One region of the Brenneria tiliae genome, then DNA from elsewhere that is predicted to be linked to it. Evidence: predicted binding sites of a transcription regulator. Region 1 holds the regulator's gene; each other region holds the start of a gene.
The links. Region 1 encodes Fur, which represses iron uptake genes when iron is present. Its sites were predicted from a motif close to ATAATAATGAGAACNACTATCAA; they were not measured.
Positions count from the first base shown of each region.

Region 2: a site for Fur is predicted at 3,939-3,961, ahead of fepD (Fe(3+)-siderophore ABC transporter permease). Genes of this name have one in related genera too.
Region 3: a site for Fur is predicted at 4,891-4,913, ahead of fhuF (siderophore-iron reductase FhuF). Genes of this name have one in related genera too.

Region 1 is NZ_JAKPCB010000095.1:33,372-43,724, reverse strand. Features, by position in the region: gene nagC (DNA-binding transcriptional regulator NagC) at 1-337, opposite strand, end outside; gene nagA (N-acetylglucosamine-6-phosphate deacetylase) at 344-1,501, opposite strand; gene nagB (glucosamine-6-phosphate deaminase) at 1,522-2,322, opposite strand; gene nagE (N-acetylglucosamine-specific PTS transporter subunit IIBC) at 2,640-4,127, shown strand; gene glnS (glutamine--tRNA ligase) at 4,306-5,964, shown strand; gene fur (ferric iron uptake transcriptional regulator) at 6,055-6,504, opposite strand; gene fldA (flavodoxin FldA) at 6,835-7,362, opposite strand; gene MFP24_RS08790 (methyl-accepting chemotaxis protein) at 7,763-9,436, shown strand; gene ybfE (LexA regulated protein) at 9,496-9,777, opposite strand; gene ybfF (esterase) at 9,940-10,353, opposite strand, start outside.
Region 2 is NZ_JAKPCB010000097.1:30,179-40,531, forward strand. Features, by position in the region: gene MFP24_RS11400 ((2,3-dihydroxybenzoyl)adenylate synthase) at 1-203, opposite strand, end outside; gene MFP24_RS11405 (isochorismate synthase) at 200-1,390, opposite strand; gene fepB (Fe2+-enterobactin ABC transporter substrate-binding protein) at 1,558-2,574, shown strand; gene entS (enterobactin transporter EntS) at 2,571-3,827, opposite strand; gene fepD (Fe(3+)-siderophore ABC transporter permease) at 3,962-5,026, shown strand; gene fepG (iron-enterobactin ABC transporter permease) at 5,023-6,024, shown strand; gene MFP24_RS11430 (non-ribosomal peptide synthetase) at 6,119-10,353, opposite strand, start outside.
Region 3 is NZ_JAKPCB010000098.1:137,530-147,882, reverse strand. Features, by position in the region: partial or broken gene MFP24_RS24405 (helix-turn-helix domain-containing protein) at 79-174, shown strand; partial or broken gene MFP24_RS13180 (LysR substrate-binding domain-containing protein) at 186-344, shown strand; tRNA gene MFP24_RS13175 (tRNA-Leu) at 462-548, shown strand; tRNA gene MFP24_RS13170 (tRNA-Leu) at 627-713, shown strand; tRNA gene MFP24_RS13165 (tRNA-Leu) at 760-846, shown strand; gene MFP24_RS13160 (DUF1435 domain-containing protein) at 884-1,174, opposite strand; gene MFP24_RS13155 (LysR family transcriptional regulator) at 1,281-2,174, opposite strand; gene budA (acetolactate decarboxylase) at 2,304-3,086, shown strand; gene alsS (acetolactate synthase AlsS) at 3,128-4,807, shown strand; gene fhuF (siderophore-iron reductase FhuF) at 4,954-5,748, shown strand; gene MFP24_RS13135 (alpha/beta hydrolase) at 5,840-7,306, shown strand; gene gcvT (glycine cleavage system aminomethyltransferase GcvT) at 7,680-8,783, shown strand; gene gcvH (glycine cleavage system protein GcvH) at 8,846-9,238, shown strand; gene gcvP (aminomethyl-transferring glycine dehydrogenase) at 9,317-10,353, shown strand, end outside.

The DNA of each region.
Region 1 (10,353 bases):
CGTCCCCCAGGGATTTGCCCTGCAAATCGTACAGCGCGACGGTGGCGTCATTGCGCCCGAGACGCACGGCGATGGCATGAAACGGGTGCGTTTCGGTGACGATGGAAATGGCGCGTCTGCCGCCGGTGGAAGCCTGTTGCTCCACCTCTTTGATCAACCCGCGCTCCAGCAACTGACGGGTGATTTTGGTGACGCTGGCGGGGGCAAGCTGGCTCTGTTCCGCTATCTGGATGCGTGAAATCGGCCCTTGTTGATCGATCAGGCGGTACACGACCGCGCTGTTTAATTGTTTAACCAGATCAACATTCCCTATCTGCGCTTGTCCGCCAATGGTCATGAAAAGTTACCCGCGTATGGTCAATTCTTTGTCGCCGCCGTTAACAAAAGTATTGAGAATGTGATAGTTACGGTCGAAAACGGTCAAATTAGCGACTTTACCGCTTTCAATGCTGCCTAGCTGCCCGTCTATGCCGATGGCGCGCGCGGGATAAAGGGTCGCCATTCTGAGCGCCTCATCCAGCGGGATCCCCGCCAGTTCCACGCTGTTGCGCACCGCTTCTATCATCGTCAGGGCCGAACCGCTGAGCACGCCGTTTTCATCCACGCACAGGCCGTCGCGGTAGTATATGGTTTTACCGGCAAAAATGAACCGGTCAATCGTCGATCCCGCCGGCGCCACGGCGTCGGTGACCAGTACCAGCTTTTCGCCTTTAATCCGCTTGCTGTTACGGATATTGGCCCAGCTCACGTGGCAGCCGTCGGCGATAATGCCGCAATAGATTTCCGGGGCGTCATAAACGGCGCCGACCAGGCCGGGTTCGCGGCCGGTGATATAAGGCATGGCGTTGAACAGGTGGGTGGCGAAGCGAATGCCGCTGGCAAAGCCCTGCTTGGCCTGTTCCCAGGTGGCGTTGGAGTGGCCGGCGGAAACCACGATGCCGGCGTCCGCCAACTGACGGATTATCGCCGGGGCGACTTTTTCCGGCGCCAGGGTGATTTTGCTGATGACGTCCGCGTTGGCGCACAGGAAATCCACCAGTTCCTGCGTCGGCTGACGAATAAAGTCCGCGTTGTGCGTGCCTTTTTTTATCACGTTCAGCCAGGGACCTTCGAGGTGCAGGCCCAGCGCCTGGAAGCTGTTCTGCGCCAGATAGGCGCGCATCACTTCCACGCCGTGCTTCATAAACTCATCGCTGCAGGTGATAAGCGTAGGCAAAAAGCTGGTGCAGCCCGACTTCAGGTTGGCCTGATGCATGGTTTCCAGCGTTTGCACCGAGATGGATTCCAGCGAGTCGTTGAACTGAACCCCGCCACAGCCGTTTAGCTGGAGATCAATAAATCCTGGGGCGAGCGACGCGCCGCCGAGGTCATGCCTTTTCAGCCCGGCGGGAAGGTCGCTAACGGGGCAAACGTTATCTATCAGACCGTCGGCGATCACCACCGCGTGATTATCCAGCACCTGGTGGCCGGTATAAATCCGGCCGTTTGTTAAAGCGTACATCGTCAACTCCCGACCACTGATTAAAGATTTTTCATCTGTTCCGTTTCTAATTCACGGAAATATTTAACGGTTTTGACTTTCAGCTCCATCGTCGACGGCTCGTCGCATACCATTACCGCTTTGGCGTGAAGTTGCAGGCAACTGATGGTCCACATATGGTTTAGGTTTCCTTCCACCGCGGCCTGTAATGCCTGGGCCTTGTTGCGTCCGGTGACCAGGATCATCACCTCTTCGGCATCCAGCAGGGTGCCGACGCCGACGGTAAGGGCGAATTTCGGCACCAGATTAACATCGCCGCCAAAGAAACGAGAGTTGGCGAGGCGAGTCTCTTCCGTCAGGGTTTTTATTCGAGTCCGGGAAGCTAAAGAAGAGGCGGGTTCATTGAAGGCGATATGCCCGTCATTGCCTACTCCTCCCATAAACAGGTGGATCTTGCCGTAATACTTGATTTTCTCTTCGTAGCGGCGACACTCCGCTGCGATGTCTTCCGCGTTGCCATTCAACAGGTTAATGTTTTCCGGCGGAATATCAACGTGATTGAATAAATTCTGCTGCATAAAGCTGCGATAGCTTTGCGGATGTTCGGCGGGCAGGCCGACATATTCATCCATATTGAACGTTACCACGTGCTTAAAACTCACCTCTCCGGCCCGGTGCATCGCCACCAGCGCTTTGTAGGCTTCCAGCGGTGAACTGCCGGTGGGGAGGCCCAGCACGAAAGGGCGGGCGGCGCTGGGGTTGAATTCGTTGATTTTCTGCACGATATAGCGTGCGGCCCATTTGCCGACTTCAGCCGGGGTAGCGAGGGGAATCAGTCTCATCAGCGGTCTCCTGATTGTTGAGGACGATTAAACAAGTATCGGGCTAAATCGCCTTGGCGGCGCGTTTCAGCGGTGAAATAACAGTGCGCATCAGTGTAGCCTGTTTTTTTTTATCTTAAAATAAGTTGGCGTTTTATGCAGGTATAATCTTTTTATATGCGATTTTTTAGTGATTGTTATCACATAATGAAAGGGTTTAATTTGTGGAGCGAAATATTTTTCTTACACTCCATGCCAATACCACCCGCAGTGGTTTTACCCGGCAGTGAGCCAGTTTAACCGGCAGTTTTTTGTCCCACAGGGGAAGAGAGGAAAATGTGAGTATTCTTAGCTATTTGCAAAAAATCGGCCGGGCGTTGATGGTGCCAGTCGCCACGCTGCCCGCCGCCGCGCTCCTGATGGGGATTGGCTACTGGATCGATCCGGTCGGCTGGGGAAGTGAAAATGCCCTGGCGGCGCTGTTTATTAAATCGGGCGCGGCCATTATCGAAAATATGGCGGCGCTGTTTGCCGTCGGCGTGGCTTACGGCATGTCGAAGGATAAAGACGGCGCCGCGGCCTTGACCGGTTTCGTCGGCTATCTGGTGCTGACCACGCTCGGTTCGCCGGAAGCGGTGTCGATGATCCAGAAAATTCCGGTGGATCAGGTGCCCGCCGCGTTCGGCAATATTAAAAACCAGTTTATCGGTATTCTGGTCGGGGTGATTTCCGCGGAGTTGTATAACCGCTTTAGTCAGGTGGAACTGCCAAAAGCGCTGTCATTCTTTAGCGGACGGCGCCTGGTGCCGATCCTCACCTCATTCCTGATGATCCTGGTCGCCTTTATCCTGATGTATGTGTGGCCGGTCATTTATAACGCGCTGGTCGCTTTTGGCGAGTATATCCAGCAGTTGGGCGCGACCGGCGCCGGCCTTTACGCCTTCTTCAACCGCCTGTTGATCCCCGTCGGTCTGCACCACGCGCTGAACTCGGTGTTCTGGTTTGATGTGGCCGGAATTAACGACATCCCGAATTTCCTGGCCGGGCAACAGTCCATCGACGCGGGGAAAGCGGTCGCCGGCATTACCGGACGTTATCAGGCCGGGTTCTTCCCGATTATGATGTTCGGCCTGCCGGGGGCGGCGTTGGCTATTTATCACTGCTCGCGTCCGGAGAATAAAAGCAAGGTGGCGGGGATTATGCTTGCCGCGGCATTCGCCGCATTCTTTACCGGCATCACCGAGCCGCTGGAGTTCTCCTTTATGTTTGTGGCGCCGGTGCTGTATGTTCTGCACGCGCTGCTCACCGGGATCTCGGTGTTTATTGCGGCCAGCATGCATTGGATCGCCGGTTTCGGTTTCAGCGCCGGGCTGGTGGATATGGTGCTGTCGTCCCGCAACCCGCTGGCGACGCAGTGGTATATGCTGATACCGCAGGGGTTGGCGTTCTTCGTTATTTACTATCTGGCGTTCCGTTTCACCATCCTGCGCTTCAACCTGCTGACGCCGGGACGCGAACTGTCGGTAAGCGGCAGCGAAGCGGACGGCTATGATGTAAACGCCTCGGCGGCGGCGTCGGGCGATATGACCACGCTGGCCCGCGGCTATTTGCAGGCCGTCGGCGGTAAAGATAATCTGCTGGCCATTGATTCCTGCATCACCCGCTTGCGTTTGAACGTGGCGGATTCCAGCCGGGTGGATGAAGCCTTGGCCAAGCGGCTGGGCGCCGCGGGCATTATCCGGCTGAATAAGCAGAATGTGCAGATTGTGGTGGGCACCCAGGCGGAGTCCATCGCGTCCGCGCTGAAAAAAGTCAGCGAGGCGTAGCGTAAAGCGGAATCTTACTGTGTGAACCATGGTAAGTAGATGAAATCGCGGGGCGAGATTGCTATCTCGCCCCGTTTTTATTCATCACCGATAATTTAATCAAACTAACGGTTGTTTCCCGGCTTGGCTTGTTGGATCATTAGCGGTTATATGTCGTTTAAGCATTGAGGAACCAAGCATGAGTGAGGCTGAAGCCCGCCCAACCAACTTTATCCGCCAGATTATTGATGAAGATCTGGCGTCCGGTAAGCATGACCATATTCAGACGCGCTTCCCGCCGGAGCCTAACGGCTATCTGCATATCGGGCATGCGAAATCTATCTGTCTCAACTTCGGTATCGCCCGCGACTATAACGGGCAATGCAACCTGCGTTTTGACGATACCAACCCGGTAAAAGAAGATATTGAATACGTTGAGTCGATCAAACGCGACGTTAACTGGCTGGGTTTCTCATGGAGCGGCGACGTACGCTATTCCTCCGATTATTTCGATCAGCTGCATCAGTATGCGGTGGAGCTTATCAGCAAGGGGCTGGCGTACGTCGATGAACTGACGCCGGAGCAGATCCGCGAATACCGCGGTTCGCTGACGTCGCCGGGCAAAAACAGCCCCTTCCGCGATCGCAGCGTGCAGGAAAACCTGGAGCTGTTCGAAAAAATGCGTAACGGCGGCTTTGCCGAGGGAACCGCCTGTTTGCGCGCCAAGATTGATATGGCGTCGTCGTTTATCGTGATGCGTGACCCGGTGCTGTATCGGATCAAGTTCGCCGAACACCACCAGACCGGCAACAAGTGGTGCATCTACCCGATGTATGATTTTACCCACTGCATTTCCGATGCGCTGGAAGGGGTGACGCACTCGCTGTGTACGCTGGAATTCCAGGATAACCGCCGCCTGTATGACTGGGTGCTGGATAACATCACCATACCTTGCCATCCGCGGCAGTATGAATTCTCCCGCCTTAACCTTGAATACGCCATTATGTCCAAGCGTAAGCTGAACCAGCTGGTTACGGAAAAGATTGTTGAAGGGTGGGACGATCCGCGTATGCCGACCATTTCCGGTTTGCGTCGCCGTGGCTACAGCGCCGCGTCTATCCGCGAGTTTTGTTACCGTATCGGGGTCACCAAACAGGATAACAACGTTGAAATGGCGGCGCTGGAGTCCTGTATCCGCGACGACCTTAACGCCAATGCGCCGCGCGCCATGGCGGTGCTGGATCCGGTGAAGGTGGTGATTGAGAACCTTCCTGCGGATCATGAAGAGCTGGTTACCATGCCGAACCATCCGAATAAGCCGGAAATGGGCTCCCGCCAGGTGGCGTTCAGCCGAGAAGTGTATATCGATCGCGCGGATTTCCGCGAAGAGGCCAATAAGCAGTATAAGCGTCTGGTGCTGGGCAAGGAAGTTCGCCTGCGCAACGCCTATGTGATCAAAGCGGAGCGCATCGATAAAGACGAGCAGGGGGTTATCACCACCATCTATTGCAGCTACGATGCGGATACCTTAAGTAAGGATCCGGCCGATGGGCGCAAGGTCAAAGGCGTTATTCACTGGGTGTCGGTGGCGCATGGCCTGCCGGCGGAATTCCGGCTGTACGATCGGCTGTTCAGCGTGGCCAACCCCGGGGCGGCGGATGATTTCCTGTCAACCATCAATCCCGAGTCGCTGCAGGTGACCCGTGGTTTTGTCGAGGCGAGCCTGGCGCAGGCGGAAGCGGAAAAAGCGTATCAGTTTGAACGGGAAGGCTATTTCTGCGCCGACCGGGTTTATTCCACTCCGCAGCATCTGGTGTTTAACCGTACGGTGGGCCTGCGGGATACCTGGGTGGGATAATTGCTGGGGCGTCTACAGGATAAAAAAATAAAACCGCCTCGGCGGTTTTATTTGTTAAAAATCGCACCTGCGATTTTTTATGCGGTTGATTTATCTTTTTTCATCGTGCAGGGTTTCGTCTTCACGGCAATCCCCTTCACTGCAATGGCCATACAGATACAAGCTGTGGTTGGTCAGTTTTATGCTGTGTCTTTCCGCGATTTCACGTTGCCGCGCTTCGATATACTCGTCACGGAATTCAATCACTCTGCCACAATCCAGGCAAATCAGATGGTCATGATGATGTTGCTGGGTCAGTTCGAAAACCGACTTGCCGCCTTCAAAATTATGGCGGGTGACGATACCAGCATCATCAAACTGATTCAGTACGCGGTAGACGGTCGCCAAACCAATCTCTTCGCCCATATCAATCAGTTTTTTATATAAATCTTCCGCACTGACGTGATGGCACTCCGGGTCCTGCAATACTTCCAGAATTTTCAGTCTCGGAAGTGTGACTTTCAGGCCGGCCTTCTTTAATGCGATATTATTGTCAGTCATGCGGGTTTAGTCCTGTTGCTTACTTAATCAATGGGGGCTATCTAGCCTATGGCATCGGTCGGCTCAAAAAATGTAATAGCGTCTCAATTATAGAACCGTGCATTCAAAATGGAAACCATGGAATGTTAACAAGGTTATTCCCACACACAATACAGAGGTAGCACGCAATGCATTGTTGGCAAATGAGGAAAACGATGGTGAACATACATAACCGATGTGGGTATTGTACAGAATTGTGGCCGGAAGTTAAAAAAATGTATCAATCTTAATGAAAGGTTTTTTCTATTGATTTGGCTCTGACGAGGGAGTTGTCAGAGCCAAGGCGTGGTGTTAAGCCAGCAGCTCTGGCAAATTCAGCTCTTCGCTAATCTGTTTTACCCAGGCGGTGACGCGCTCGGCGGTCAGTTCAGGCTGACGATCTTCGTCGATAGCCAGGCCGATGAAATGCTTGTCATCCGCCAGACCTTTGGACGCTTCAAAGTAATAGCCTTCCGTCGGCCAATGTCCGATGATGGTCGCGCCGTGCGGTTCGATGATATCGCGGATGGTGCCCATGGCATCACAGAAGTATTCCGCATAGTCTTCCTGATCGCCGCAGCCAAACAGGGCAACCAGTTTGCCGCTAAAGTCGATATCTTCCAGCGTAGGGAAAAAGTCATCCCAGTCGCATTGGGCTTCACCGTAATACCAGGTGGGGATACCCAGCAATAGAATATCGAAAGCTTCAAGGTCTTCTTTACTGCTTTTGGCGATGTCATGAACTTCAGCAACGTCGGTTCCCAGCTGCTGTTGGATCGTCTTGGCAATGTTTTCGGTATTGCCGGTATCACTGCCAAAGAAAATTCCTATCAGTGCCATGAATTAAATAACCTCTTGATTCTTAATGGTATGGTGCCGTTTTTCACCCACTTATCGCCTAATAATAACAGACACTACCGGCATGAGAAACTCGTATCGGTAAGGAGACGTAAATTGTGGCGGGTAATTTTTAGCTGAAATTCCGGGGCTCAAAAAAATTTGTATTTATAGAATGTTATGAATTCGTTCACAGAATAGAAAACAAACTACGACAAGAGCCGTACCGGGGTTAAATGTTGTCTGAGTTTTGTCGATTAATTAAGTGATCTTATCTGTTCAATACCACGGAACACCAATGCCAGGGAGCGGCGACACTTCCCGGCGGCTTGAATTTCGTACTACAAAGCCGATTAACCATTAAAACATTTTTATTAATGCGTGCTTAGGTCTGGAGTGAACAATGAAACTTTTAAAGAACATTGCCATCAGAACGGCCATGTTGTGGGTGCTTGGCATTTTCTGCGTATTGTGGGGCGGCGTGTCGCTCTATACCATGTTTTCCTTCAAAGAGATGACGGCGACGTCCAAGACCAGCAGCCTGCTGGTGCAAAACATGAATTATGTCAATCAGGGCAACGATCAGTATTTCCGGATGGTTACGCGCCTGGCCCGCGCCGTTGATGCGCGCCGCAATGGCGATAATGAAACGGCCGATAAAGAACAGGCGTCGGCGCTGAATGCGCTCAATACATTAAAAGCGGATTTGGTGTCATTCAATGGTATCGACCATGCGGGGCTGGACGATGCGCTGGTTCAGGCGGTCAGCCGCGACTGGCATAATTTGATTGTTCAGGGCGTTGAGCTTTCATATCAAAAAGCGGCGGCGAACGAGCTTGATGAATACCAGGAGCAGGCTAAAAATGTGGTCCCGCCGCTAAGCCGTCAGTTCGGGGCTTCAATAAGCGCTTTCAATAAGGCGGGATCGGAGAAATTTGCCGCGGCCGGCGTACGTTTTGAACAGATCACCGCCATCGGTCAAAACATTCTGCTGACGGGGCTGGTTATCGGACTGCTGCTGCTGTTCTTTACCGATCGCTATCTGGTGACATGCCTGGTGCGGCCGTTAAATGATTTGCGCGATCACTTCGGCGTGATTGCCTCCGGCCAGTTGGGAAAGCCTATCAAGGATTTTGGCCGCAACTGCGTCGGCAGATTATTCCCGCTGTTGCGTGAAATGCAAACCAGCCTGGCGAACACGGTCAGCACCATCAGAAACAGCACCGACTCGATTTATCAGGGGGCGTCGGAAATCGCCGCGGGAAACAACGATCTGTCGTCGCGTACCGAACAGCAGGCTTCGGCGCTGGAAGAGACGGCCGCCAGCATGGAACAGTTGACCGCCACCGTAAAACAGAACGCGGAAAATGCCAACCATGCCAGTCAGTTGGCCTTACAGGCGTCCACCACGGCGAAGAAGGGGGGCGATATCGTCGAGAACGTGGTGAAAACCATGGCGGAAATTTCCGGCAGTTCGCGCAAGATCGCCGAAATCACCACGGTGATTAACGGTATCGCGTTCCAGACCAATATTCTGGCGCTGAACGCCGCCGTGGAAGCCGCGCGCGCCGGGGAACAGGGGCGTGGTTTCGCCGTTGTCGCCGGCGAAGTGCGTAATCTGGCGCAGCGCAGCGCGCAGGCGGCCAAGGAAATAGAAGGATTGATTTCCGAGTCCGTCAGATGTGTGGATACCGGTTCGAATCTGGTTGAGGATGCCGGCAACACCATGCACGACATTGTTCGCGCGGTGACGAATGTTACCGATATCATGGGTGAAATCGCCTCGGCATCGGAAGAGCAGAGCAAGGGGATAGCCCAGGTCGGGCAGGCGGTGGCGGAAATGGACAGCGTGACCCAGCAGAATGCGGCGCTGGTGGAACAGGCTTCGGCCGCCGCGCTGTCGCTGGAAGAGCAGGCGGCGCTGCTGAACCAGACCGTTTCGCTATTCCATCTCTCCGAACAGCAGAATCTGCAGCCGCGGTCCGCGGCGAAGTCAGCGCCGGCGCCCAAAGCCGTAGCGGCCGGGCCAGCCGCAAAAGCGCTGCCGCCCAGCCAGGATAACTGGGAAAAATTCTAAGTCCGGTTTTTTTATCGGCGTCAGGGATGACGCCGCTCAAGCCATAAGAGATCGTTATCTCAGAACGTTTGCTCGGCCAACTGCGCCAACAGCATCTGCTCGATAAGTTCACTGCGGCTGATGTTCCGCTGTTCAGCCAGGCTATTCAGGATATCGACCGCCTCGCCGTTGATTTTTAGTTCGACCCGCCGCAGCCCGCGTACCTTGTCGCGCCGCAGCTGATTACGCTTATTGATTCTTAGCTGTTCATCACGTGACAGCGGATTGGTCTTCGGGCGACCGGGGCGACGCTCATCTGCGAACAGATCCAGCGTGGTGCGATCCGTTTGTTCTTTTGCCATAGGTAATGATACTGCAAGGTCTTCGGACCAAAACGCCCGCCGACGCGCGCATTTTGATGATGTGGTTACAATGCTTGTGGCTGAATCAGCCGTTCCTCTACTGCGGGCGCCATCATACCCCAGCCGTGCTGGCGGCGACAACGGTTAATCCGGGCATCCCGGCTATCCGGCGGCGAGAAAACGATGAATGGCGCGCAATACCGCCTCGGGTTTTTCCGCATGGACCCAGTGACCCGCGTCGCTGATCACATAGGCGCGGGCCGCGGGGAACTGACGCAGCAGGGCGTCGCGGTGAACGTCATCCAGATAGGGCGAGTTTGCGCCGCGAATAAACAGAATCGGCCCCTGCCAGGCGGGAACCTCCTGCCAGCCGGCGATATTTTCGTATTGATCCCACAGCACTGGCACGTTAAAGCGCCATTCGCCCTGTTGGAACGATTTCAGCAGAAACTGAATCACCCCTTCTTCTTTAATAAACCGACGCATCAATTCGGCGGCGGCGGAACGCGATGCGGCGCCCGCCTCGGTGACGGCGTTGAGGGCGGCGAAAACGGCGTCGTGGCGGCGCGTCTGATA
Region 2 (10,353 bases), on a different contig from region 1:
CGCCGCGTCAGCGCGCCCGCCAGGCGGTTAACGCTGTGGTTTAGCTGGCGATAGCTGAAGCGGCGATCGCCGTCGATCAGCGCCAGCGCATCGTTGTCTTTGTGGCGGCTGAGAATATCGCCCAGCGGCCGGTCGGTCCAATAACCGCGCTCACGATAGCGCTGCTCCAGTTCGGCGGGCCAGCGGTTGAATTCAATGATCATGCGACGCACTCCCGATCGTTGGTTATCCCAAAGGCGTTGAGCATGGTGCTCAGCTTCACGCCGGTTTCGTTCCATTCGGAAACCGGCTGCGAATCCGGCACGATGCCGGCGCCGGCAAACAGCGTCACCCGATTTTCACGCACTTCGCCGCAGCGGATGGTGACCACCCATTCGCCGTTGCCCTGCGCGTCGCACCAGCCGACGATGCCGCCGAACAGCCCGCGATCGAAGGGTTCCAGGGAGGCGATTAGGGAACGCGCCGCCTCGGTCGGATACCCGCACAGTGCCGGCGTGGGATGGAGCAAACTGGCCAGTGACAGGGCGTTGTCGGTTTCATTGGCCGTTTCGCCGCTGATGGCGGTCGCCAAATGCCACAGCGTGGCGGTGGAAAGCAGTTGCGGCGTATCTGGTATATGCAGTTGGCGACAACGGGGGATCAACACACGGCGCATCTCGTTAATCACCACCTGATGCTCATACCCATCCTTCGCCGAATCCAGCAATCGTTGCCCCACGTTCCGATCCGCCTGCGGGTCAGTGGCCCGCGCAGCCGACCCCGCCAACGGCGTAGAGTGTAGATGGCGCCCCGACTTACGCAATAACAATTCAGGGCTGGCGCCCAGCAACGCGCCATCGTCAAGTGGGACATAAAAATGGTAGGCATCGGGTTCTCGGGCCAGCATACGCGCCAACAGCGCCCGATGGTCGACCGGCGCGCCGAGTTCAATATCCAGCAGGCGCGAGAGTACGACCTTGGCGATGTTCCCCTCCCGCGTCGCATTCACGGCCTGACTCACCAAATCGACAAAAACCTCCCGCTCCGGTCGTGGCGTGGCGGTGACGATATCCGGTAATGAAGGACAGTCGCTGAGTAAGGGCGTGGTTAAATCGGATCGACGGAACCAGTGGCTTTGCCGGGGAATAAACAGCGACGACGGACGGGTGGCGTCAAAAGGAATCGCGCCGACCAGCACCGGTTCGGCAATGCCCGCCGCCCTGGCGTGCGCAAACGCCTGTTGCAGGGTTCGCTGAAATTCGCCCTCGGCATCAAAACCATCGCTGGCGGGCGTTGCCAGCGACATAAAACGTCCCTGCGTATACAGGCTACGAAAGGGCGAACTGAAAAAAAATCCTGAATCCGGCCTCCAACCACTCTTCTCTTCCTGCGTGATATTGTCCCTAATCAAACGGTACACTCGCAACCTCCTGTATCATTCATAATGATAACGATTATGATAACGATTATCATTAATGGATTTGGGTAACAACTTAAGGCGATGCTTAAGCATTGTCAATATGGGAAAATAAGCTTCGGTCCCCCCAATTGACGTTTAAGAGATAAGAGGTTCAGGTAATGAGAGTGGAATTTTACTTCTCGAGATGGCGCCGTGTGTTGCTGCCGCTGTTGGCGTTAGCGCTACTGAGCGCATGCGACGAAAAAAACACGGCCAACGAGGCGGCAGAACCGGATAATACGGCGGTCAGCGGATGGCCGCGGCAGATTAAAACCCTTGACGGCACCCTCACTATCAAATCCCCGCCGCAGCGCGTCGTCTCCACCAGCGTCACCGTTACCGGAACCCTGTTGGCGATCGATGCGCCGGTGATCGCCAGTTCCGCCACCAGCCCGGGCTCCCGTATTTCGGACAGTCAGGGATTCCTGCGCCAATGGAGCAATATCGCCCGTGAACGCAAGGTAAAAAAAATCTATGAAACCAAGCCCAATGCCGAAGCTATCGCCAACGAAGCGCCGGACCTGATCGTGGTCGCCGCCACGGGCGGCGACTCCGCCCTGGCGCTGCGTCAACAGCTTAGCGATATCGCGCCGGTTCTGGTGATCAATTATGATGATAAAAGCTGGCAGGACCTGGCCCTTCAGTTGGGCTACGCTACCGGACGCGAGGAGCAGGCTCAGGCGGTGATTGCGAAATTCGACAGCCGACTGAACGCCGTGAAGCAACATTTGCGTTTACCTCCGCAGCCCGTCAGCGCCTTTGTCTGGCGGGAAGACGGCAAGGGCGCCAATTTATGGACCACCGACTCCGCACAGGGCCAGTTGCTTCAACAGTTGGGTTTCGAGCTTGCCATAGTGCCTGATTCAGTGAAAGGCAATTACAGCATGGGCAAGCGTAAGGATCTGGTGCAATTATCAGGCGAAAAGATGGCCGACGGGCTGAACGGTAATACCTATCTGCTGTTTTCCACTGATGGGGAGAGCGTCGGGCAATTGCTCGCCAATCCTTTTGTCGCCCATTTGCCGGCGGTCAGGGACCGCCATGTTTATGCCATGGGCAACGATACCTTCCGCCTGGACTACTATAGCGCCAGCAATATGTTAGATCGGCTGGAAAACCGTTTCGGCGGGCATTAACTTCCCGCCGATGACACCGGCTGCGCCGGAGGGGGGTTTTCAAGCCGGCGCAGCGGCGCAGACAGTGCGGCCAGCGCCACGCACGCCAGGGCGGCGCCGAGGCCGAACAACAGGCCGGAGGTTTGCGGCAGCAGCTGTGTTCCCATGGTGCCCAGCAGCAGAGCGCCAAAAGCATCCCCCGTTACCGCCTGCGCCGTCCACAGACCATTGACGCGTCCCAGCAAGGCATTTGGCGTCAGACTCTGCACCAGCGTAAACTGCAACAGCGCATTGATGGCGCTGAGATAGCCATAAATCGCCAGGCAGCACAGCGATAAGATAAAATAGGGCATCAGGCTGAACAGGCTGAGAACTAAAAATCCCGCCACCGCCGTGAAGATCATCAATCTGCCGGGACGGGGGGTTTGGGCCACCCGCCCGCTGGTGAAGGCGCCCAGCGCCGCACCCAGCGGTATCGCCGAATACATCAGTCCCAGATGCCATGCGTCAATCCGCCAACCAACCGCCAGAGCGGGAAACAACACCCGCACGGCGCTGGTCAGGCTGACCAGCGTGCCCATCAGCACGATTGCGCCGATAACCCGATTTTGTTTTAAAAAAACCATCCCCGCCAGCAACGCACGGCCGGGATGCTCCCTTGGCTGCTGCGGCGGCGGCATTGAAGGCAAACGTATCAGCGGAATCAGCGTTATCCAGGTTCCGAGCGCGGCCAAAGCGTAATTCCAGCCCACATCGCCCCAGGCGATAACGATACCGCCGATGGCGGGAGACACCACCGCGCCGAAGCGTACCGTCAGCATGCTGATGGCCCCCGCCGCGCCGAGGTTTTCCCGCCCGACCAGCGCCGGGGTCGCGGCCATCAATGCCGTCATGCCCACCGCGCCGAAAAAACCGTCCCATACGGCAAGCAGCCACAGCAGGGTCAACGAAGGTTCCGCGGCCAATGTATTAAGGTACAAACCGGCAAATCCGGCGCCGCAGGTAGCGCGCGCGAACAGAATCAGCCGCTGGCGGTTGTAGCGATCCGCCATTACCCCCCCCAGCAACAGGCCGATAAACATACCGCCGCTGGCCAGAATGACCGCGACTCCGACCTGGAAGGTCGAGCCGGTCATCTGCTGGATCTGCACCGGCACCGCCACGGTCAGCATGCCTAACGACAGAACCGAGATAAAACGCGCGCAAAACAGCGCTCGAAAATCACGGTTATCTCTTAGCAAGCTGAAATTGAGTAAAATGGAGGGTCTATCCATGGCATTTTCCTGGCACTGTTAAGCTCCGATTAAGTCGATAAGATCGCCGTCATCGACGCCGGCGTTTTGTTCCCGATAAAGGCATGTTATTATATTAAACATTAAATTATAATGATAATTGTAATCATTTTCATATGCATTCGGACAAAACCCATCTCACGCCGATGAATGACGCCAGCCTGCTGCGGGCGCCATCCAAGGGAAAAATAACCGGCTATCCGCTGTACGGTTTGCTGATCGTGATTCTGCTATTGATGCTGTGCAGCCTGCTCAGTTTATTCGTCGGCGCCAAACACATTCCCTTTACCAACGTCATCAATATATTCAGCGGCGATCATACCCATCCCGACAGCATAATTATCCTCGAAGCCCGCTTGCCGCGCATGCTGGCCGGATTACTGGCCGGCGCCGCGCTCGGCGTATCCGGGGCGCTTATCCAGGCGCTCACCCGCAATCCTTTGGCCGACCCGGGTATTTTAGGCATCAACGCCGGCGCCAGTTTCGCGGTGGTGATCGGTATCGCTTTTTTTGGCGCAACGCTGCCTGAACAGTATCTGTGGTTCGCATTCGGCGGCGCGCTGTTATCCAGTCTGGGAGTATGGCTGATCGCTTTCCAGGCTCGGGGCAAATCCAGCCCCGTCCGTTTAACGCTGGCCGGGGTGGCGCTCGGCGCCGTACTGGCGGGCATGACCTCCGGTATCTCGCTAATGGATCCGCAGGTCTATGATCAGGCCCGTTTTTGGGAAGCCGGCACGCTGGATATCCGCAGCATGCACGTTATAAAAGTGATCGCCATGCCGGTGTTGGCAGGGTTGGCGCTGGCTTTATTACTGGCTCGTTCCCTTAATGTCCTGGACATGGGGGATGATATGGCGCAGGCGTTAGGCACCCGGACGAAAGTGGTGCAGATGCTGGGCCTGATCGCCATCACGCTATTATGCGGTTCGGCCACCGCAGCCGTGGGGCCCATCGCGTTTATCGGCCTGATGGTGCCCCATATCGCCCGTCGATTGGTCGGCCCGGATCAGCGGCAGATACTGCCCTGGGTCATGATCCTGACTCCGGGACTGCTGTTGATTTCCGATATGGTGGGCCGCGTTATCGTACCCGGCGAATTACGCGTTTCCATCGTTACCGCCTTTATCGGTTCTCCGGTACTGATTGCCCTGGTACGCCGACACGGGGGGAAAAGTGGATGATGCAGCTCGGATTAACGCAAAGCGCCCTGCGTCGACGCGGGTATTGCGGCGTAATGGTTATCCTATGCCTGACGCTGGCAATACTGGCGCTGGTTTCAGGCACCATGCAGCTCAGCGTGGGGCAGGTACTGCGGGCGCTGTGGGGGGAAGGTCCCGCAGGGATTGTCACCATTGTGGTCCAGTGGCGTTTGCCGCGCGTGATGATGGCGCTGATCCTCGGCGCATCGCTCGGCGTCAGCGGCGCCATCTTTCAGTCCTTACTGCGTAACTCCCTCGGCAGTCCGGACATCATTGGTTTCAACACCGGGGCGTATACCGGGGCGTTGATGTCGATTATCCTGTTTAACGGCGGTGAATTCAGCACCGCCGTCGGCGCCCTGGCGGGAGGCATCCTCTCCTCGGCGCTGGTCTGGCTGTTGACCTGGCGGCAGGGCATTCAGGGCTTTCGTCTTATTATCATCGGGATTGCCGTCAGCGCGCTGCTCTACTCGGTCAATACCTGGCTTATTATCTCGGCGTCTCTGGAATCGGCCATGTCCGCCGCGCTCTGGGGCGCGGGTTCGCTTAACGGCATTACCTGGAGCAAAGGGCTTCCCTCACTGCTATTTATCGCCACCGCCTTTATCCTGTCGTTATTACTGACGCGGCGTATGACGCTGATGGAAATGGGGGACGATACCGCCCGGGCGCTGGGTGTGCCGGTGGAGGTATCGCGGCTGTTGCTGATGGTCATCGGCGTCGCGCTGACGGCGGCGGTGACGGCCGCCGCCGGTCCCGTATCCTTTATATCCCTGTGCGCGCCGCAGATTGCCCGTCGTTTAAGCGGAGCGGATATCCCCTCCTTGCCGGCGGCCGCATTGACCGGCGCCTTTTTATTACTGGCGGCCGACTTTCTGGCACAACGCCTGTTCGCGCCGAATCAGCTACCGGTCGGCGTCGTGACCGTTTGTATTGGCGGCATCTATCTGTTGGTCCTGCTAACGCGAGAATCCCGCTAAGCCCCCGCTAACAGCATCATGCGGGTTCGTCCCGGCGGATAAACCGCCTGCTGCGGGCGGCGATCGCGGGATCGCCGCCCGACGGCCAGGCAATTTACAATCCGGACAATACCTTATCGATCAGCGGCCCCAGCCTGGCCAGCGAGGCCGGCGAGATAATATCGATATGGCAGCAATCCAGTTCAAACACCTGTAATCGCTGCACATAGGGCGCCCAGGCGGCCTGCACATCCATCCCCTCGGGAAGAGAACCTTTGGCGACAAACAGCGTGGCTTCCCCCTGGTAGCGGGCGGTATGGGTCTGCGACAGCAAACGCACCGAGTCCGCGTAATTGGCCTCAATATCATCAAACATGCTGCGCTTCTGCTGCTCCAGGGCGAGATCCTCCCTCTCCTCGGTGGCGGCCATAAACAGCTCGCGTTCGTTATCCACCTCCTGCCTGGCTTTTTCGTCCATCGATGCCGTCCAGTCCTGGGTTTCAGGAGGATAGGTATCCAGCAGGCCGAGAAAAGCCACCGTCTCGCCCTGTGCCTGTAGCCGGGCGGCAATGCCCTGAGCCACGGTGCCGCCCAGCGAATAGCCAATCAGATGATAAGGCCCGTGGGGCTGCACCCGGCGCAGATTGACCAGATGGTGTTCGCACACCTCATCCATGGTGGCGCAGCGGGCGATGGGGCCGTCCGGACGCGGCGACTGTATACCGATAACCGGCCAGCGCGACGCCAGATAGCGCGGCAGTACGCTAAACTGCCAGGCAAATCCGGAAGCGGGATGAATACAGAATAGCGGGTGTCCGTCCCCCGCCCGCAGCGGCAACACCTGATCGAACCCGGCGCGCCGCATCTCCTCGCCGGCCTGCTCGCCGTCAAGCAGTTGCGCCAGTTTTTCCACGGTTGACGCCACCATCAACTGGCCGACCGAAACCGGTTTATCCAGTTCGCGCCGCAGCTCCGCGGCCAGCCGCATCGCCAGCAGCGAATGGCCGCCCAGGGCGAAAAAGTCGTCGGTGGCATTAACGCCGTCTCGCTCCAGCAAACGGGCGAACAGTTCGGCCAGTCGGGTCTCCAGTCCCGGACGCGGCGGACGTCCTCGCCGCCCCCTTCCCTCCTCGGGTAAAGGCAGCGCCTTGCGATCGAGCTTGCCGTTGGCGCTCAGGGGCAGAGAGGGCAACACCACTACCGCCACCGGCACCATTTGGGGAGGCAAATGCAAGGCCAGCGCGGCGCGCAACGCCTCGCCGTCCAGCGATACTGAAGGTTCGGGCACCGCATAGCCGATTAGCTGACGGGCGTCCGCCCCGGCCGTCGATGCGCCATGGCCCAGCACCCTGGCCTGCACCGCGGCCTGATGCACCCCCGGCAGGGCGGCCAGCGCAGACTCAATCTCACCCGGTTCGATACGCTGTCCGCGTATCTTCAGCTGATCGTCCCGCCGGCCGAGATATTCCACCGACCCATCCGGCAGCCAGCGGGCCACATCGCCGGTACAGTACATGCGTTTGCCGACCGCTTCGGGATCAGCGACAAAACGGCTGGCCGTCAGTTCCCGCCGGTGCAGATACCCCTGCGCCAACTGCTCGCCGCTCAGGTACAGCTCGCCGGCGACGCCCGGCGGCACGGGCCGCAACCAGGGGTCGAGAATGCGCAATCCGGTATTCCATACCGGGCGGCCGATGGGCACGCTGGTGCCGGTCACCGCCGCCAGCGCGCCGCCGCTGGCGTTATGCCAACTGACGTCGACCGCCGCCTCGGTCGGGCCGTAAAGATTATACAGCGGTACGCCGGTCATCCTTTCCCAGTTGCGGGAGAGTTCGGCGGAAAGCGCCTCACCGCTACAGAAAACCCGCCGCAGGGTTGCGCGGATCCGCCCGGCGCTCTCCTCGTCCAGCGCGTCGACAAAAGCCGCCAGCATGGAGGGAACGAAATGCAGCGTGGTGACGCGGTGCTTTTCTATCAGCGCCATTAACGCCTGCGGATCGCGATGGGCTTCCGGCGGCGCCATCACCAGCGTCGCCCCGACCATCAGCGGCCAGAAAAACTCCCATACGGAGACGTCGAAACTGCACGGCGTCTTTTGCAACACCACGTCATCAGCACCCAGCGGGAACTGGTGCTGCATCCACAGCAATCGATTGACGATGGCGTTATGGGCAATGACCACGCCTTTCGGCCGGCTGGTGGAGCCGGAGGTGTAGATAATATAGGCCGGATGATGGGGGGACGGCCTCTGACGACTCGGCGCTAGAGCGCTATCCGCCGTCAGCAGGCGTTCATAGCAAAAGATCTCCCCCGCCCCGGCGAAACGTCCGCGTTGCGATGAATCGGTGACGATCAGGCGCGGTTGCGCATCGCCGATCATCAGTTGCAGGCGTTCGTCGGGATACCCGGTATCCAGCGGAAGATAAGCCGCGCCGACTTCAACCACCGCCATTAACGCCAGCGACAGAAACACCGAACGCGGTAGCGCCACCGCCACCGTATCGCCGGGAATCACGCCCGCGGCCACCAAATGCCGGGCGAGCAGTTCCACCTGTTCGCGCACCTCGGCATAGCTCAGCGCCTGGGTTTCATCCACCAGCGCCAGGGCCCGCGGCGAATGCGCGGCCTGACGCGCCAGCTGTCCGCTCAGAGTATCCGGCGCGATCTCCCGCGCGGTGTGATTAACGTTCCGCAACATTATTTGCTCCGGCTCGCTCAACAGCGACAGCTGCGCCAGCGGTTGCTCAGGCGTAGCGACCAGTTGCCGCAACAGCAGTTGCAGGCGCTGCGCCACCGCCTCGGCATCCACCTGGCCTTCACGGTACTCCAGGTGCAGCGACAATGCGTCGTCGGGAACGGCCATCAGCGTCAACGGATAGTGGGTATAGCCGCGGTTACACATACCGACGCAGCGTACCTCGCCGAAGGGACGATGCAGCAACTCGCCTTCATCCGGATAGTTTTCCACCACCAGCAGGGTATCAAACAGGGTTTCTCCTCCCGCCAGTTGCTGGATCTCGCCGAGGCCCAAATTGTCATGGGCCAGCAGGTCAATCTGCTGCGACTGTATTTGCGCCAGCTGTTCCAGCAGGGCGCGATGGGGCTGCAACCGGATGCGGACCGGTACGGTATTGCTGAACAAGCCGATATGGTCGCCGGTTCCCGCCGGCCCGGTAAAGCGCCCGGATACCGGCGTGCCGAACACCACGTCATCACGGCCGCTGACGGCGCCCAGCAGCGTCGCCCAAATCCCCTGCAACAGCGTATTTAGCGTCAGCCGCCGCCGCAGGCGCAATGCCTCCAGATCGCGCTGCAACTCAGGATCCAGGGCGATCGGCAGGCGGCGCATTGCCCCTTGGGCGGACGGCGCGTCGCCGAACAGCACGCAAGGCGCGACATCCGTCAGCGCTTCGCGCCAGGCCGTTTGCGCGGGGCCTTTGTCGCGCGCCGCCAACTGGCCGATCACCGAGACATAATCGGCCTGCGGCGTCGGCAGGGAAGCCGCCATGCCGCCAAGCACAAACAGCAGTTCGCGCAGCATGATGGCGGAAGACCAGCCGTCGGCCACCAGATGATGGGCGACAATCAGCAGCGTTGAACGCCGTGAGGAAAATTGCACCAGTATTGCCCGGACCAGCGGAGCGGCGCTGCCGTCAATCAGCAGATCACGGTCCAACGCCTCCTGTTCGATGCGCTGCAGGTTCTGCTGCTGCTCCCGCTCGCTCATTCCGCTCAGATCGTGCTGGCTCCACGGCCAACGATTCCCCGTGGTCCGCCGCGGCAATATTTGCAACGGCACATCATGCAAGGTGTTATCGAAGCACGCATTGAGCTGCGGGTGGCGCGCCATCATGCCGTCCAGCGCCGCCTTTATTTGCGACGTGGTCAGCGCGCCCGCAAAGTCAAAGCGGCTCAACGCATTATAATTGCCGCTGCCGTCTCCCAGTTGAGCATGGAACAGCAATCCCTGTTGCAGCGGCAGCGTCGGCAATACCCAATTGACCGGGCCGTATTTGGCGTTGACGCGCGCCATCAGTTCCTGGTCGTCGGTCAGTCGCGGCGCCGCGGAAAGATTATCGTCATCCTGCCCGGCGGTCATGGCGGGCGCCATCGCCAGCGGGGTGCGCAGGGAGAAAATATCCTTTGCCGGCAACCGGTAACCGGCCAGTCTCAGATTATTGGACAGCATCATGGCGGAAATGCTGTCGCCCCCTTGCAGAAAGAAATCGTCGTCGGCGCCAAAAGCCGTCAGACGCAGCACCGTGGCGATGGCGTCGCACAACAGCCGTTCGCGGTCATTTTGCGGCAGCCGTCGCTGCGACGGCTCGACTTCCGGCTGCGGCAACGCGC
Region 3 (10,353 bases), on a different contig from region 1:
GTGTGGTTGTTTATTGGATAAAGATAAATAACCCATTTCATGCAACACTATTCAAAAATCAACAACAATGGGGGCGTGATGGATCAGATTCAGGCGATGCGCATTTTTGTGCGTATCGCGGAGCTGGGGAGCTTTAGCCGTGCGGCCGAAATGCTGTCTTTGCCGCGCGCCACAGCGTGCGGCGCTGGCTGGACAGCGGCGAACTGGTTGAAATTCTTAAGGATACGCCGCCGCCGGATATGCCGCTGTATGTGATGTATCCGCCGGGGCGTTTCCTTGCTCCGCGCATCCGGGTATTTATCGAATGGCTGAATGAACGCTTTGCCCGGCCATTGTCATCCTGAAGGTGATGAATTTTGCAGCAACCCCCGCATTTCGGAGGAAATAATCATTGACCTTGACGCTAAAACCTCTAGAATTCGCCTCCGTGGTGGCATTGCGTAAGGCAGTGTTGCTGGATTGCGAAGGTGGCGGAATTGGTAGACGCGCTAGCTTCAGGTGTTAGTGCCTTAACGGGCGTGAGGGTTCAAGTCCCTCTCTTCGCACCACATCGCCACGATTGTGTTCCACAGTAATGTGCCGCACAATAACCGTGCTTCAGGGTAAATTCGTATCGCAGCAACATTGCGAAGGTGGCGGAATTGGTAGACGCGCTAGCTTCAGGTGTTAGTGTCTTAACGGACGTGAGGGTTCAAGTCCCTCTCTTCGCACCATGCGGTGGTACGGGTTGGTCGGCGGCGCAAATTGAGCTTTATCTGTGCGAAGGTGGCGGAATTGGTAGACGCGCTAGCTTCAGGTGTTAGTGCCTTAACGGGCGTGAGGGTTCAAGTCCCTCTCTTCGCACCACTTCTCTGTTAATCTTTTTCCCTCTTTGATTACCCGTTTATCCCAGCGTTAAATTAAACACCAGGGTCAGCGCGGCCACTCCGCCAGCCAATGCAATGCAGGACGGCAGGAGCAAATAGTGTCGCAGACGGTGATGAAATAACATCGCCAGCGTCGCCAACAGGGCGACGGCGATAATCACTTTCAGATGCATCAGGTCAAGATCAAGCGCGGCCAGTAACGGCATGACGGCGCAGGGCAATAATATCCCCCAGGCGCTCGACAGCTGTTTTCCCATACACCAGCTAACGCCCCATAAACCGCATGCGGTAATCATCGCTGTCAGCATTTCATATCCGCCAAGAATGATAATGATAACCAATAGCATATAATAATTTATATCAATTACCACTCTTTTGGCGGCGCCTTGTCATCAGCGGGCGCCGGGGATATCGTCAGCCGGTTTGCCGCTGATTGCGCGACAACTGCACCATATTCATGGCGATCGGCCTATGCTCGTGCTGACGCCAGACCATGATGATCTGGGTATTCAGGCGGATATCTTCTATGGCGTGATAGGACACATTGCCTATTTTGATGCAGGAGAGCGACTCGGGAATGATGGCGATGCCGAAGCCCGCCGACACCATGCCGATGGTGGCCGTTAGCTGCGGCGCCTGCTGGCTAAGCCGGGGTTCGTAGCCGGATAAATAGCAGGCGCGAATAACCATATCGTGCAATCCGGGGCAAATTTCCCGCGGGAAGGTGATCAAGGATTCCTGTTTCAGCTCGCTCAAATGGATGCGTTTTTTATTATTCAGCGCGTGATCGGCGGGCAGCACCAGTTTCATCGGTTCTTCGGCCAGAACCTCGCTATTGAATTCGCTGCCGATATTGCACGGCAGACGAAGAAAGGCGACGTCGATATTTCTGTTGTGCAGCTCGGTAAGCAACTGCGGAGGATTATCCGTTCGCGGGCTTAACGATACATTCGGATAGCGCTGGCGATAGGCGTGCAGCAGCCGTAGCACCACCGGATGAAAAGAGGCGGATGAGGAAAAACCGACGTTTAAATTCCCTTCTTCTCCCCTGGCGATGCTTCTGGCGCGGTCAACGGCGGCATCGGTCAGTTTCAGGATCTGGCAGGCATCTTCATATAACACTTTTCCCGCTTCCGTCATTTCAACGCCGCGCGTCAGCCGTTTGAATAGCGGCGTGCCTATTTCATGTTCCAGTTTTTTGATTTGCTGGCTGAGCGGCGGCTGCGATATGCCCAGGCTTTCCGCCGCGCGCGTGAAATGCCGGGCCTCGGCGACGGCAACAAAGTAGCGCAGGTAACGAAATTCCATTAGCGGGCTCCATATTTTTCAGATCTTAAAATGACGAGGCTTGTATATTGGAACTTTGTCTATGTTAGCGTCAATCTTTAAGGATGAGTTAGAAAGATTTAAGTAATAACCCATCGAAAGAGAAGGCCTATGAAAGAAGATAGTGGCGTAAACCCTTGCGTGGAAGAGATCGCAACGTATGCGCTTAAACATCGGCAGCACCATCCGGAGTGCGTTATTTATCAAACTTCACTAATGAGTGGTTTAATTAATGGCGTGTACGAAGGCAGCCGGACGATGGAGGAATTATTGCAGCATGGCGATTTTGGATTAGGGACGTTTAACAATCTGGACGGCGAGCTGGTGGCTTTCAACCGCCTTATTTTCCAACTGCGCTCTGACGGCAGCGCGCGGGCGGCCAAGCCGCACCAGAAGACGCCTTTCGCGGTGATGACCTTTTTCCGTCCGACGGAAGAAGTCCATTTCAACAGTCCGATTGATCGTCACAGTCTGCACCAGAAAATCGATAGCCTGGTGGGGACGGATAATCTGTTTTGCGCCCTGCGCATCGACGGCCGCTTCAAGTACGTTGAAACCCGTACCGTGCCGCGCCAGAAACGCCCCTATAAACCGATGCTGGAAGCCATCGCCCAGCAGCCGACGTTCCATTTTGAACATTGTCAGGGAAGCGTCATCGGTTTTCGCAGTCCGGCCTATACGCAGGGCATCAACGTCGCCGGCTATCATGAGCATTTTATTACCGACGATCGCCAAGGAGGAGGACACATCCTTGATTATGAGATGGAAAGCGGCGTTCTGACGTTTGGGGTGATCTCCAAACTGATTATCGACCTGCCGCAGGATCGGGATTTTCTCGGTGCTGACCTGTCACCTGAAAATCTCGATAGCGCTATCCAGGCAGTGGAAAGTTAAGCAACGGCAGAATACGAAACATCTCAGAGGAGTGTGAGACAATGGAAAATTCAACAGGTCAGCAGAGCTGGAACTGTGGCGCCGCCCTGGTGGTGAAGCATCTGGAGCAGCAGGGCGTGCAATATGTATTTGGTATTCCGGGAGCAAAAATCGATCGCGTTTTTGATGCCCTGGAGGACTCGCCGATTCAAACCATCCCGGTGCGCCATGAGGCCAACGGCGCTTTTATGGCGGCGGCCATCGGACGACTGACCGGAAAAGCCGGCGTGACGCTGGTGACCTCCGGACCGGGCTGCTGCAATCTGGTGACCGGACTGGCGACCGCCACCTCGGAGGGCGACCCCCTGGTGGCCATCGGCGGCGCGGTGAAACGCGCGGAGAGCCTTAAGCTGACGCATCAAAGCCTGGACACCGTCAGTCTGTTTCAGCCGGTAACCAAATTCAGCGCGGAGGTCAGGGCGTCGTCGGCGATATCCGAAGTGCTGGCGAACGCCTTCCGCGCCGCGGAAACGGGACATCCCGGCGCCTCTTTCATCAGCCTGCCCCAGGATATCATCAACGATCCGGTGACCAGCGCCGTACTGGTCCGCCCCGAACAGCCCGCGCTGAACGGCGCGCCCCAGGCGGAGATCGACAAGGTCGCGCGGATGATCCAGCGGGCCAAAAATCCTATTTTGCTGCTGGGATTGATGGCGAGCCAGCCGAAAACCGCCGAGGCGCTACGCCGCTTGCTGCATCAAAGCCAGCTGCCGGTAACCAGCACCTACCAGGCCGCCGGCGCCGTTGACCAGCAGAGCTTCGACCATTTCGCCGGGCGCGTCGGCCTGTTCAACAATCAGGCGGGGGATAAGCTGCTGCAGCAGGCCGATCTGATTATTACGGTCGGCTACAGCCCGGTGGAATATGACCCGGTATTGTGGAACAGCGGCAAAGCGACGCTGGTGCATATCGACGTGCTGCCCGCCAATATCGACGGCGCCTATCTGCCCGACGTAGAGCTGATTGGCGATATCACCACCACCGTCGATGCGCTGGCCGGCTGTATCCACGCGCCGTTGACCCTTTCGCCGCAGGCGCAGGCTATTCTGCGCGACCGCTGTCAGCAACGGCGCGATCTGGCGACGCGCGGCATGAATATGCGCGGCTTCGCCATTCATCCGCTGCGGCTGGTGCGGGCGATGCAGGACATCGTCAACCATGACGTCACGCTGTGCGTCGATATGGGCAGTTTCCATATCTGGCTGGCGCGCTATCTGTACAGCTTCCGGGCGCGGCAGGTGCTGATGACCAACGGCCAGCAAACGATGGGCGTCGCGTTGCCCTGGGCGATTGCCGCGTCGCTGATTCACCCCGGTCAGAAAGTGATTTCGGTTTCAGGGGACGGAGGTTTTATGCAGTCCAGCATGGAGCTTGAAACCGCCGTGCGCCTGAACAGCAATGTGCTGCATATTATCTGGGTGGATAACGCCTATAACATGGTCGAGATCCAGGAAGAGAAAAAGTATCACCGTTCTTCCGGCGTCAAATTCGGGCCGATCGATTTTAAAGCCTATGCGGATGCGTTCGGCGCGCGAGGCTTTGCGGTCGAAGCGGAAGACGAGCTGGTGAGTAAATTGCGCCAGGCGATGGATGTTCAGGGGCCGGCGGTGATCGCCATTCCGGTGGACTATTCCGACAATCAGCGTTTGATGGAAGATCTGAATATCAGCCAGCTTATCTAGCTCCTGCGCCTTGGGCGCCGGCCGGTCCCGACGGCGGAGGCATTAACGGGAAGCGCGCGGTTTGTCATTAGCGATAAACCCGGATACTATTGGCAATAGTTATCATTTCGTTTCCCGTTTATTCGCCTACCCTAGCGGAACCGCCTATGCCAACCGTCAAAAATATCGTCAGTACCGTTGCGCACCCGGCGTTTTCCGGCGGCGACCGGCGGCTGGCCGCCGAGTTAAACGCGTTGCTGCGCCGCTATCGCCCGCACTGTCTGGATAGCGTTAAGTTCGGCGAGGCTCCCCCGGAGGGCGCCATGACGCTCGCCGAGTGGTCGCGGCCCGAGGCGTTTCAGCGGCTGGTGCGGCGCTACGGTAATGAGCTATATCGGGAACATGCGGATAAGCCGCATGAGGACAAGCCGCTGCAATCATTATGGGCGCAGTGGTATTTCGGGCTGCTGGTGCCGCCGTTGATGCTGGTATCGCTGAAACACGCCGCGCTGCTGGACTGCTCTCCGAGCCGGATATATGTCGAATTCCACGCCAGTAAAGGACACCCGGCGGCGTTTTATATCGAGCCGCAGGCGCTGCCGCCGGAAATGGCCGGCGACTCGCCGCGGGCGCGGCTGGAGCGGTTGCTGCATCAGCATATCGCGCCGGTTATCAACACGCTGGATAGCTTCGGCGCGCTTAACGCCCGGCTCACCTGGAATAATACCGGCTATCTGATGCACTGGTTTTTGGGGGAGATGGCGCCGCTGATCGCGCCGGACCAACTCGACCTGCTGCGCCACGATCTGTTCTTTTCCCGTTCACTGCTGGACGGCGGTGAAAATCCCCTCTATCGCACCATTATTCCCCGCGGCGGCCTTATGCGGCGCCGCAGCTGTTGCCAACGCTATCGCATTCCCGACGTCGCCCGCTGCGGAGACTGTACGCTGAACGAAGTTTAATACCATCGGCGGCCGGGATGGTTTACGCTTTCAGACGTGCGGGCCGCTTTGAAAACGGGCGGCGAAACGGCAAACGGGAAGGGACATTAGCATGCTGATCGGCTCCGTCAGGCGGATGATTAAACGCGCGGTGATTATTGTAGCGGTAGCGGCGATAACGCTGCTGGCTATCCGTATTTATGATACGCAGCGCGGGCCGGCGCTGGCGCCCTGGCACACCTTTGTGCCGGATGAACTGTCGGCGGACGAGCTTGACCGGGCGGACTGGCCGGCTTATCTGCGCGCGGAAGAGAGCATTTTCCAGCAGATCGAACAGCATGTCACCCAGGAGCTGGACGAGGATGAACAACGGCCCATTAACCGTTATTTCGCCGGCAGTCCGGTGTATCCGGGCAAGTTTCAGCACGACTGGAATCGTTCTTACCAACTGATGCCGGACGGCGCGCCGCAAGGCGCGGTGGTGCTGTTGCATGGCTTAACGGATTCCCCTTACAGCCTGCGGCATATTGCGCAGCTTTATCGCCAGCGCGGTTTTGTGGTGGTCGGCATTCGTCTGCCCGCTCACGGTACGGTTCCCGGCGCGCTGACGGATATTCACTGGGAGGACTGGCTGGCGGCCACCCGTCTGGCGGTGCGCGAGGCCGGCCGCTATCTGGCGCAGCCTTCGGGTAAGCCGTTACCGCTGCATATGGTGGGGTTTTCCAACGGCGGGGCGCTGGCGCTGAAATACGCCCTGGATGCGCTGGACGATCCGGCGCTGAGCCGCCCTGATCGGCTGATACTGATTTCGCCGATGATCGGCGTCACCAGCTACGCCCGCTTTGCCGGTCTCGCCGGGCTGCCCGCGCTGTTTCCCGCGTTCGCCAAATCGGCATGGCTGGGCATTTTGCCGGAATTCAACCCGTTCAAATACAATTCGTTTCCGGTGAACGGCGCGCGGCAGTCCTGGCTGCTGACCCATGAGTTGCAGCGACAGCTGACCCGCAAAGCGCAAAATCAAACGCTGGCGGGCCTGCCTCCGGTGCTGACCTTTCAGTCGGTGATGGATTTCACCGTGAGCACGCGGGCGGTGGTGTCGTCGTTTTATAATCTGTTGCCGGCCAACGGCAGCCAACTGGTGCTGTTTGACGTCAACCGCACCATTAACTTCGGCCCTTTACTGCGTGATTCGGCCAACGGCGCCGTCAGTCAGCTATTGCCCGCCGCGCCGCGCCATTATGACACCACGGTAATCACCAATGCCGCCCCGGACAGCGCCCATGCCGTCGCCTTTGATGTAAAAGCCGGAACGGAGCGGGAGTATTCCCGCGATCTGGGCATCGACTATCCGCCGGATATTTACTCGCTGTCGCACGTGGCGCTGCCATTTCCGGATAGCGACTCTCTTTACGGCCGTTTTTCGCAAAATCCCCGCGAGTTCGGCCTGCCATTGGGGATGATCGCGGCCCGTGGCGAACGCTCGGTGCTGGTGGTGGATCTGGACACGCTGCTGCGTCTCTCCTCCAATCCGTTTTTCCCCTATCTGATACAGCGTATTGAACAGGGGTTGCCGCAGTAGTCGAAGGGAGCGAAACGCGGCGGCGTTTTGATTGAAATAATCTAATTTCAGCGCTTTTTTCGCATTATTTTAACTAATGCAAGGCGCTGTTTTTTACGCCTGCCGGCGTGCGGCCCGGCCGTTTTTCATATCAATCATTCGCTACTCTGCGCTTATTGCATAATATTTATGCTTTATATTTAACTATATTTGGACTATTTAGCTGTTTATCGCCCTTGCGCCGCCCGGCATTTCAGGCGGCTGCCATATAGTTTAACTTATGCCTGCGGGTATAGTTTAACCCGCGCTTCGGTGGTAAGTTCAATGGCAAGATATCGTTTGCGCGGCGTTTTTTTTTACCGCCTGAGCGCAATGCACCGCACAGAGGGAAAAGATGGCAAAGCAGACTCCGTTGTATCAGCAGCACCTGGCGGACGGCGCCAGAATGGTGGATTTTCACGGCTGGATGATGCCGCTGCATTATGGCTCCCAGCTTGATGAGCACCATATCGTGCGGCGCGACGCCGGCATGTTCGATGTATCCCATATGACCATCGTGGATTTGCACGGCGTGCGAACCCGCGAATTTTTGCGCTACCTGCTGGCGAACGACGTGGCGAAGCTTACCCTGCCGGGCAAGGCGCTCTATACCGGCATGCTGAATGCGTCCGGCGGCGTGATTGACGATCTGATCGTCTACTTTCTGGCGGAAGACAATTTCCGTCTGGTGGTGAATTCGGCCACCCGCGACAAGGATCTGGCCTGGATCGCCCGGCACGCCGAGCCGTTTCTGCTGGATATCCGCGTGCGGGACGATCTGGCGCTGGTGGCGGTTCAGGGACCGCAGGCGCAGCAAAAGGCGCAGCGCCTGCTGAATGACGCCCAGCGTGAGCAGGTCGCGGGCATGAAGCCCTTTTTCGGCGTGCAGGCCGATGACTTTTTCATCGCCACGACCGGCTATACCGGCGAGGCGGGCTACGAGATCGCGCTGCCGCGGGAGCAGGCGGTCGACCTCTGGCGGCGTCTGTCGTCCGAGGGCGTCAAGCCTTGCGGCCTGGGGGCGCGCGACACCCTGCGGCTGGAGGCCGGGATGAATCTTTACGGGCAGGATATGGACGAAGGCATTTCGCCGCTGGCCGCCAATATGGGCTGGACCATCGCCTGGCAGCCGGAGGAGCGTCAGTTTATCGGCCGCGAGGCGCTGGAGCGCCAGCGGGAAAAAGGCACCGAGCGGTTGGTCGGGCTGGTGCTGACGGAAAAAGGCGTATTGCGTAATGGCCTGCCGGTGCGCTTTACTGATGGCGACGGCGTGATGCGGGAAGGGGTCATTACCAGCGGCTCTTTTTCCCCTACGCTGGGGCTGAGTATCGCGCTGGCGCGCGTCCCGGCCGGCATCGGCGAACAGGCGATTGTGCAGATCCGCAACCGCGAACTTCCTGTGCATGTCACCAAACCCGGCTTTGTCCGTGGCGGAAAACCCATTTTCAGCATTAACTGATGGTTCAGTATTTATCAACCGGCCGGTTTTAACCATTTTGTGAAGGAAAGGAGAGAGTGGCAATGAGCGATGTACCAGCAGAACTAAAATATACCGCTTCCCATGAATGGGTGCTGTCCGAAGGCGAAGGCGTATATAGCGTCGGCATCACCGATCACGCGCAGGAGTTATTGGGCGATATGGTGTTTATCGATTTGCCGGAGGTCGGCACCATCGTCGCCGCGGGCGATGACTGCGCCGTCGCCGAATCGGTCAAGGCGGCTTCCGATATCTACGCGCCGATCAGCGGTGAAATTATCGACGTCAATGACGAGTTGGAAAACGCCCCCGAACTGGTCAACAGCGCCCCCTATACCGACGGCTGGCTGTTCCGTATCCGCTCATCCGACGAGTCCGACCTGGATGAACTGCTTGATGCCGAGGGATATCAGGCGACGCTGGAAGAAGACGAATAATGCCGGCGCCCGGACTCTGCCGAGCCGGGCGTTTTGTTTTGTGCCCTCGCAATACGTGTGATGCAGGAAATTTTCGTAATGACCCAGACTCTCAGTCAGCTTGAACATAACGGCGCTTTTGCTGAACGCCATATCGGTTCCTCCGCCGGCCAGCGCCGGCATATGCTGGCGGCGGTCGGCGCGGCGTCGCTCGACGAGCTAATCCGCCAGATTGTGCCCGCCGATATCCAACTGCCCGGTCCGCCGGCGGTGGGCGACGCGGCGACGGAGCATCAGGCGTTGGCGGAACTGAAGGATATCGCCGGCCTGAATCAGCGCTACAAAAGCTATATCGGCATGGGCTACGGCGCGGTGCTGATGCCGCCGGTGATTCTACGCAACGTGCTGGAAAATCCGGGTTGGTACACCGCCTATACGCCGTATCAGCCGGAGGTGTCGCAGGGGCGTCTGGAAGCATTACTGAATTTTCAGCAGGTGACGCAGGATTTAACCGGTCTGGAACTGGCGTCCGCCTCATTGCTGGATGAAGCCACGGCGGCGGCGGAAGCCATGGCGATGGCCAAACGCATCAGCAAGCTGAAGCAGGCCGACCGTTTCTTCGTCGCCGATGACGTCCACCCGCAAACGCTGGACGTGGTGCGCACGCGCGCCGAGACCTTCGGCTTCGAGGTGGTGGTGGGCAAGGCGCAACAGGCGCTGGCGGACGACGCGGTGTTCGGCGTGTTATTGCAGCAGGCGGGGACCAGCGGCGAACTGCACGATTACCGCGATCTGATGGCGGAACTGAAGCAGCGCAAGGTCATCAGCTGCGTCGCCGCCGATTTTATGGCGCTGGTGCTGTTGACCGCGCCGGGCAAACAGGGGGCGGATATCGTCTTCGGCTCCGCCCAGCGCTTTGGCGTGCCGATGGGCTACGGCGGGCCGCATGCCGCGTTCTTCGCCTGTCGGGACGAATACAAACGCGCCATGCCGGGGCGGATTATCGGCGTATCGCGCGACGCCGCGGGCAACACCGCGCTGCGTATGGCGATGCAGACCCGCGAGCAGCATATCCGCCGCGAGAAGGCCAACTCCAATATCTGTACCTCGCAGGTGCTGCTGGCCAATATCGCCAG